Linked DNA regions of Hydrogenophaga sp. SL48. The protein of the gene in region 2 interacts with the protein of the main gene of each other region in a pairwise test. Links are inferred from orthologs where the notes say so. Each region holds a gene or a part of one and is shown on either strand. Other genes may lie near its edges.

Region 1 (3,518 bases), 210 kb from region 2 along the record:
CCGTGAAGCAGTGGAACACGCCGCGGGATGGCGGCAGCGCTTCACCACCCGCGCTGGAGGCGAAACCGCCCTCTTCTTTCAGGATGGCCAGGGTGTCGTCAGATGCGCTGCGGGTGTGGATCACGAGCGGCAGGTCGGTCCCACGGCCGGCCTGAATGTGGACCCTGTAGCGGTCTCGCTGCCATTCCATGTCGGCGAGGCTTCGTCCGTTGAGGCGGTAGTAGTCCAGACCGGTTTCGCCAATGCCCACCACGCGCGGGCGCGCCGCACGCTCCAGGAGGTCTTGGAGGCTGGGCTCCTGAACCCCTTCGTTGTCCGGGTGCACGCCGACCGTGGACCACAGGTTGGTGTGGTCGCGCGCCAGAGCATGCACCGCCTCGAATTCTTCCAGCGTGGTGCAAATGCAGAGCGCGCGGTCGACCTGGGCCGTATCCATGGCCGAAAGAATGGCCGGCAACTGGGCGGTGAGCTCGGGAAAGCTCAGGTGGCAATGGGAGTCGGTGAACATGCAGAGGAAACAGGTTCAAGGCATGCGGGCCACGTGGCCGGGCCTTGGAAACAGACGATCAGATGGTCTGGGTGGGGCGATCGGAACCCAGGCTCGTGCCCAGGATCTCTTCGATCTTGAGTTTGAGGAGCCTCGACTTCTCGTCGGCCGGAAATCGGATGCCCACGCCCTGGGTGCGACCGCCTTGCGCCTTGGCCGGCGTCACCCAGGCCACCTTGCCGGCCACCGGATACCGCTGGGGATCGTCGGGCAGGCTGAGCAGCACGTACACATCATCGCCAATGCGGTAGTCGCGCGACGAGGGAATGAAGATGCCGCCCTCGGTGAACAGGGGGATGTAGGCGGCATACAGAGCCGCTTTCTCCTTGATGGAGAGCTGAATCACGCTCGGCCGCGACGACGCTGGGGTAGGGACGGGGCTGGTGCTCATGGCGTCGAAGTTTAGCGGCAAACCCGGCCCGTGGCGCCAGGCATCAGGTTCGCTGGGACGTGCGCGCGAGCGCCTGTCGCGTCGCCGCGACCCAGGCCTCCTGCATCAGACCCGGGTTGTAAGGGTGCTCCACCGTTCGGGCGGCCTGCATCAGCGCACCCGACCAGCGCGCCAACGCCATCCAGCGCGGCGCGGGTGGAAGGCTGTCGGCAGGGAAAAACCGGGGCGATGCACCGGCGGCCACCGACATCAGGTCGTGACACAGTTTTTGCAGCAGCTCCAGCTGTTGCGAGGCGGTCCAGTCGGACAGCAGCGACCAGTCTCCCTTGGCCAGCGCGCGCGGCAGTTCGCTCCAGCGCGCCGCAGCCAGACCGCTGCGCCCCCAGGCCAGCGCGTCGTCGGGTCGCCCACCCGAGGCCTGCAGCCAGACCCTCGCCTGTTCAGCGCCCGGGTCTTTGGCGCCCTCTGCCCGAGCCTGCGTCTGTAGCCATTCAAGCGCTTCGGCTTCGGCAGGCCAGGTCATCACATGGGTCTGGCAGCGGCTGCGGATGGTGGGCAACAACTGGTGCGTGGCCTCGCTGGCGAGCACGAAGCGGGTGTCGCCGGCCGGCTCTTCCAGTGTCTTGAGCAAGGCGTTGGCGGTCACGTGGTTCATGCGCTCGGCCGGGTACACCAGCACCGCCGTGCCACGCCCGCGCGCGCTGGTGCGCTGCGCGAAAGCCACCATGTCGCGCATGGCGTCGACGCGGATTTCCTTGCTGGGCTTGCGCTTCTTGTCGTCGATCTCTTTCTGGGCGGATTCCGAGAGCGGCCAGCCGCGCTCCAGCAGCACCGTCTCCGGCATCAGCACCACCAGATCGGGGTGGGCGCGGCTGCCGACCAGATGGCAGCTTCCGCACGCGCCACAGGCGCCCGCCGGCGTGGGTTGCTCGCACAACCAGGCCTGCGCCACGCCCAGGCCGAGATCGTATTGACCCAGGCCAGACGGTCCTTGCAGCAGCCAGGCGTGGCCGCGCTGGCTGAGCAATTGCGACAGCTGCCGCTGAATCCACGGCGCGGCGATGGCAGGCGTGGCGCTCATCGGGGACCGCTGTTGGCCGCGACCATGATGGACAACCAGCCGCGCCGCACGAAGGTGCTGGTGAGCTGTTGCCAGACCTGGTGCCGGGGCTGATCGGCCTGGATGCGGGCAAACCGGCCGGGATCGGCCTCGGCCCGAACTGCGTAACCGGCGGCCACGTTGCGGAAGAAGTCCAGCGGCTGGGCCTCGAAACGGTCTGGCGCGCGCGCGTCGGCCAGGCGGGCGGCGGCCGTTTCGGGCGGCAGGTCAAACCACACGGTCAGGTCGGGCTGGCGCAGGGTGTTGGCCGGGGCGGCGGGCGTCGATTGCACCCAACGCTCCAGTGTCCCGAGCACGCCCAGATCAAACCCTCGTCCGCCGCCCTGGTAGGCAAAGGTCGCGTCGGTGAACCGGTCGCACAACACCACCTCGCCGCGCGCCAGCGCCGGCTCGATCACATTCATCAGGTGGTCGCGCCGCGCGGCAAACACCAGCAGCGACTCGGTGAGCGGGTCCATCGGATCGTTCAGCACCAGCGCGCGAAGCTTCTCGGCCAGCAGCGTGCCTCCAGGCTCGCGCGTCAGCGTGACGGTACGGCCTTGTCCGCGGAACGCGTCGGCCAGCCCGGCAATGTGGGTGGACTTGCCGGCACCGTCGATGCCTTCGAAGCTGATGAAGAGGCCTCGGGCCTGGGAAGTCGGGTGGGGCATGTTTGGTCAGCGCTGCAGCTGGTACTGGCGCACTGCCGCATTGTGTTCTTCCAGGGTGGCGCTGAAGACGCTGCTGCCGTCGCCGCGTGCCACGAAGTACAGCGCCGGCGTGGTGGCCGGCTGGACGGCGGCCTTCAGCGACGCCCAGCCCGGCATGGCAATCGGCGTGGGCGGCAAGCCGGCGCGGGTGTAGCTGTTGTAGGGCGTGTCGGCCAGCAGGTCGGCGCGGCGCAGGTTGCCGTCGAAGCGTTCACCCAGGCCGTAGATCACGGTGGGGTCGGTCTGCAGCCGCATGCCGATGCGCAGCCGGTTGCTGAACACGCCGCCCACCATTGCGCGATCGGCTTCGGTACCGGTTTCTTTTTCAATGATGCTCGCCAGGATCAGCGCCTCGTCGGGAGCACGCAGTGGCGAGGCCGGGTCGCGTTGCGCCCAGGCCTGGCCCAGCCGCTCTTCCATGGCCAGGGCGGCCTGGCGCAACACGCTGGAGGCCGGGGCATGGCGAACCATGCGGTAGGTGTCGGGGAAAAACCGGCCTTCGGGATGGCGACCGGGGAAGCCGATGCGCGCCATCACGCCAGCCGCGTCCAGCCCCTCCAGGTCTTGCGTCAGGTCGGGCGAGCGCCGCACGGCGGCCAGCAGCTCGCGAAAGTTCCAGCCTTCCAGCAGAGTGAGGCTGCGCAGCGCCTGCTCCCCCTTCACGAGCTGGTTCAGCAAGCCTCGCGGCGTGGTGCCCGGCTTGATTTCATAGGTGCCGGCCTTGATGCCCCGCGCCTGCCCCGAGACCCGGAACCACGCGTACAGCAAAGT
Region 2 (3,934 bases):
AGTGCGAATAGAAGAATGGAATAACATCGAATGAAACCGGAAAGACGCAATTATGGACTTTGAACTCAAACCCCTTTCAGGCGCTCAAGCGGCTCGTTGGGCCGTGGACGCCGTGTTGGTGCTCGTGCCCGACAGCCTGGTCGCTGCCGACGGTGACGATGCGCTGACCGAGCTGGTTCGCGAGGCTTTGCGCCGAGGTGATCTGGAGTCAGGCGCAGGCAAGTGCCTGTCGTGCTACCGCCCCGCTGGCTTCAAGGCGAGCCGTGTGGTGCTGGTCCGTGCGGGTGACGGGTCGGCCACGGCGGTGCGCAAGGCGATGACAGCGGGTCTGAGTCAGTTGAAGGTGCCTGGTGTCAAGAAGCTGGGTGTGTTGCTGTCTTTGCTGGAGCGCGATGCCACCGTGGTGCGCACGGCCATGACCGCCGCGGCCGACGCGACCTACAGCTACGTGACCACCAAACCCTCGGCGCACGCGAGATCGCTCCAGCAGATCGTGCTCGGTGTGAAAGATCTGGCGGCATCGCGTCAGGAGTTCCAGATGGGGCAGGCCCTGGTGACGGGGGTGGAACTGGCCAAGGAGTGGGCGAACCGACCCGCCAACCACGCCACACCCAGCCAGCTGGCCGACGTGGCACGCAAGCTCGGTCGCAAACCACGCATCAAGACCGAGGTGCTCGGGCCGAAAGAAGTGGCCGCGTTGGGCATGGGCGCATTCCTGGCCGTGGCCCGTGGGTCGGCCGAACCGCTGCGCTTCATCGTGATGCAGTACCAGGGTGGAGCCAAGGGCAGTGCCCCCGTGGTGCTGGTGGGCAAGGGCATCACCTTCGACACCGGTGGCATTTCCATCAAGCCAGCGGCCGAGATGGACGAGATGAAGTTCGACATGGGCGGGGCGGCGAGTGTGCTGGGCACCTTCGCTGCGCTGGCTGAGCTGCAACCCGCCATCAACGTGGTCGGCATCATCCCCAGTTGTGAAAACATGCCCGACGGGCTGGCGGTGAAGCCTGGGGACGTGGTCACCAGCATGAGCGGGCAGACCATCGAGATCCTCAACACCGACGCAGAAGGGCGCTTGATCCTGTGCGACGCGTTGACCTACGCGGCGCGGTTCAAGCCCCGTTGTGTGGTCGATATCGCGACCCTCACCGGGGCCTGTGTCATTGCGCTCGGAGCCGTTCGTTCCGGGCTGTTCTCCAACCGCGAAGAGCTGGCCGATGCCTTCCGTGTGGCCGGGGACCGCTCCCTCGACCTGTGCTGGCGCATGCCGCTGGACGAGGACTATGCCGAGGGACTCAAGTCCAACTTTGCCGACATGGGCAACGTCGCTGGACGCGCGGGCGGGGCCATCACCGCCGCCAAGTTCCTCCAGAAGTTTGTCGCCGAGACGCCTTGGGTGCACCTGGACATCGCGGGCACGGCCTGGAAGAGCGGTGCCGCCAAAGGCTCCACCGGACGACCCGTGCCGTTGCTGCTTCAGTATCTGGTTGATCAAGCCTCTTTGGCGGAGAACGACAAACCCGTTCAGAAAAAGCGCAGGGTTGTGGCGGCGTCTCGGCGAGCTTGACCGCCTGGTCGTCATGACCGAGGTTGCTTTCCATCTCAACGTGGGCGACAAGCGAGCCTACGCCTGTCGACTGCTGCGCAAAGCCTACCTGAAGGGGTCGAGGCTGCTGGTGCTGGGCGATGAGCCCACCCTCGACGCGCTGGACCTTGCGCTCTGGCTCATGGGGCAGGGCGAGTTCGTGCCGCACGCCCGCGGTTCCGACCCGGCGCACGTGCTGCGGCACTCCCCCATTCTGCTGAGTGCCCGCGAGACGGACGGTTTTGCCGCCGATGTGCTGGTCAACATAGGCAGTGCCATGCCGGCGGAGGTGGGGCGGTTCGACAGGGTCATCGAACTGGTGGGGGGCGGCACAGAGGACCGCCAGGGAGCGCGCGAGCGGTGGCGGCAGTACAAGGCCGCTGGCCTTGAGCCGTTGTCGCACGATCTCGCCGCCGTCCGGGACAGCTGACTCCCGCATTCATGCGCACGCCTTATGGCCCATGCGTTGGCGTGATACGGGCTGGGGCAAACCCTCGGAGATGCCGCGCAAATAAGGCGCAGCCCGCGAAAGTGCTGGTGTTTTGGAGTATCTTTATGGGTGTGGAGAAAAAGTTCCCTCCGCATTCCAACCTTTATTCCTTTCCGAGGATATCTATGCACATGAACATCAAACTGGCCGTTATTGCTGCGGCCGTCGCTCTGGTTGCTTGCGGCAAAAAAGAAGAGGCCGCTCCGGCAGCCGCTCCTGCTGCTGAAGCACCTGCCGCAGCACCCGCTCCAGCCCCGGCCGCCGACGGTGTGATCAAGATCGGTCACGTGGGTCCGACCAGTGGTGCCATTGCCCACCTCGGCAAAGACAACGAAAACGGCGCCAAGATGGCCGTTGAAGAACTCAACGCCGCTGGCCTGACCATCGATGGCAAGCCCGCCAAGTTCGAGTTGCTGGCCGAAGACGACGCGGCCGATCCGAAGCAAGGCACCGCCGCCGCACAAAAGCTGGTGGACGCGAAGGTGGCCGGTGTGATCGGTCACCTGAACTCCGGAACCACCATCCCCGCTTCGCAGATCTACAACGACGCAGGCATTCCCCAGATCTCCCCCTCGGCCACCAACCCCAAGTACACCCGCCAGGGTTACGCTGGCGTGTTCCGCATGGTGGCTGACGACGTGCACCTCGGTGGCACCCTCGGCAAGTACGCCGTGGAAACCCTCAAGGGCAAGAACGTCGCCGTCATTGACGACCGCACCGCTTACGGCCAAGGCGTGGCCGACGAGTTCGAAAAAGGCGTGACGGCTGCCGGCGGCAAGGTTGTGGGTCGTGAATTCACCAACGACAAAGCCACCGACTTCAATGCCATCCTGACCACCTTGAAGGCCAAGAAGCCCGACGTGGTGTTCTTCGGCGGCATGGACGCAGTGGCCGGCCCGATGCTCAAGCAGATGAAGGCCCTCGGCATCAAGGCCAAGTTCATGGGCGGCGACGGCATCTGCTCCAGCGAGCTGCCCAAGCTGGCTGGCGACGGCATGGCCGACGATCAGGTCTACTGCGCAGAAGCCGGTGGCGTTGAAGGCGAGCAGAAGGCTGGCATGGAGAAGTTCCGCGCCGACTTCAAGACCAAGTTCGGTACCGACGTTCAGGTGTATGCCCCCTACGTGTACGACGCGGTGAAGGTGATGGCCGAAGCCATGGTCAAGGCCAACTCGTCTGAGCCGGCCAAGTACCTGCCGGCACTCAAGGCCATCGAGCACAAAGGCGTGACCGGCAATATCGCGTTCGACGAAAAGGGCGACATCAAGAACGGTGCCCTGACGCTGATGACCTACAAGGGCGGCGCCCGCACCACCATCGCCGTGATCCGCTGATCAGGCGGGATCGAAGCGGCGGGATTTCCGCTGCCAAAGAAAAAGGCCACCTCAGGGTGGCCTTTTTTGTGGCGAATGAATGAACATGGAGGCGCTGCAATGCGATCGCAAGTGGACAGCGGCTTGTGAGAACCATGCCTAGGGGCCCAGGCACGGTGGACGGATTTCGGGAGGATTGAGAGTGGTTTCCTTGGCCGGGCGGTCAAAGCGCACTCACGAAGCTGTGTACCTCAGGGTGCAGCCGCCTGGTTTTGCGTTTGGACACGCTGCCGATGTTCAGGAAGCAGACCGCTTCTTCGCCCTTGGCAAGAGCAAACAGGATCGTTTTGCCGCCATTGCGTGAACGCCCCGAAGACATCCGCTGGCTGACCGAACGGCTGCTCGCGTCGCTGGTGCTGGAGCAGGGACGACCGCTGGCGATGTCCGAGACCTTCCTGCGCGACATCATGGGACGCGAATGGCGCGGCAATGTCCGTGAGCTGCGCTCTTATCTGGAGCAAGCCCTGGTGATGAGCGACGGGGGCTTGC

What was found. The genes of interacting proteins can lie anywhere in the genome.
Region 1: the proteins of IM738_RS07310 (region 2) and IM738_RS08400 interact in binary tests that used the Escherichia coli proteins (3 or more experiments, as listed by UniProt). The link is inferred for Hydrogenophaga sp. SL48 from one-to-one orthologs.

The regions. Positions count from the first base shown.
Region 1 is NZ_CP063400.1:1,739,185-1,742,702, forward strand. The notes cover bases 1-2,958. They hold IM738_RS08400 (DNA polymerase III subunit delta'), read right to left. Parts: upstream 2,020-2,958; coding sequence 982-2,019; downstream 1-981. Other genes in these bases: IM738_RS08390 (TatD family hydrolase), read right to left, coding at 1-508; IM738_RS08395 (PilZ domain-containing protein), read right to left, coding at 567-938; tmk (dTMP kinase), read right to left, coding at 2,016-2,708; mltG (endolytic transglycosylase MltG), read right to left, coding at 2,715-2,958. Outside these bases: more of mltG, read right to left, coding at 2,959-3,518. UniProt on the Escherichia coli protein: Part of the beta sliding clamp loading complex, which hydrolyzes ATP to load the beta clamp onto primed DNA to form the DNA replication pre-initiation complex.
Region 2 is NZ_CP063400.1:1,533,238-1,537,171, forward strand. What follows is about bases 480-3,294. They hold IM738_RS07310 (DNA polymerase III subunit chi), read left to right. Parts: upstream 480-1,577; coding sequence 1,578-2,012; downstream 2,013-3,294. Other genes in these bases: IM738_RS07305 (leucyl aminopeptidase), read left to right, coding at 480-1,564; IM738_RS07315 (branched-chain amino acid ABC transporter substrate-binding protein), read left to right, coding at 2,198-3,294. In the rest of the region: LPS export ABC transporter permease LptF, read right to left, coding at 1-27; more of IM738_RS07305, read left to right, coding at 53-479; more of IM738_RS07315, read left to right, coding at 3,295-3,406; IM738_RS07320 (helix-turn-helix domain-containing protein), read left to right, coding at 3,664-3,934. UniProt on the Escherichia coli protein: Part of the beta sliding clamp loading complex, which hydrolyzes ATP to load the beta clamp onto primed DNA to form the DNA replication pre-initiation complex.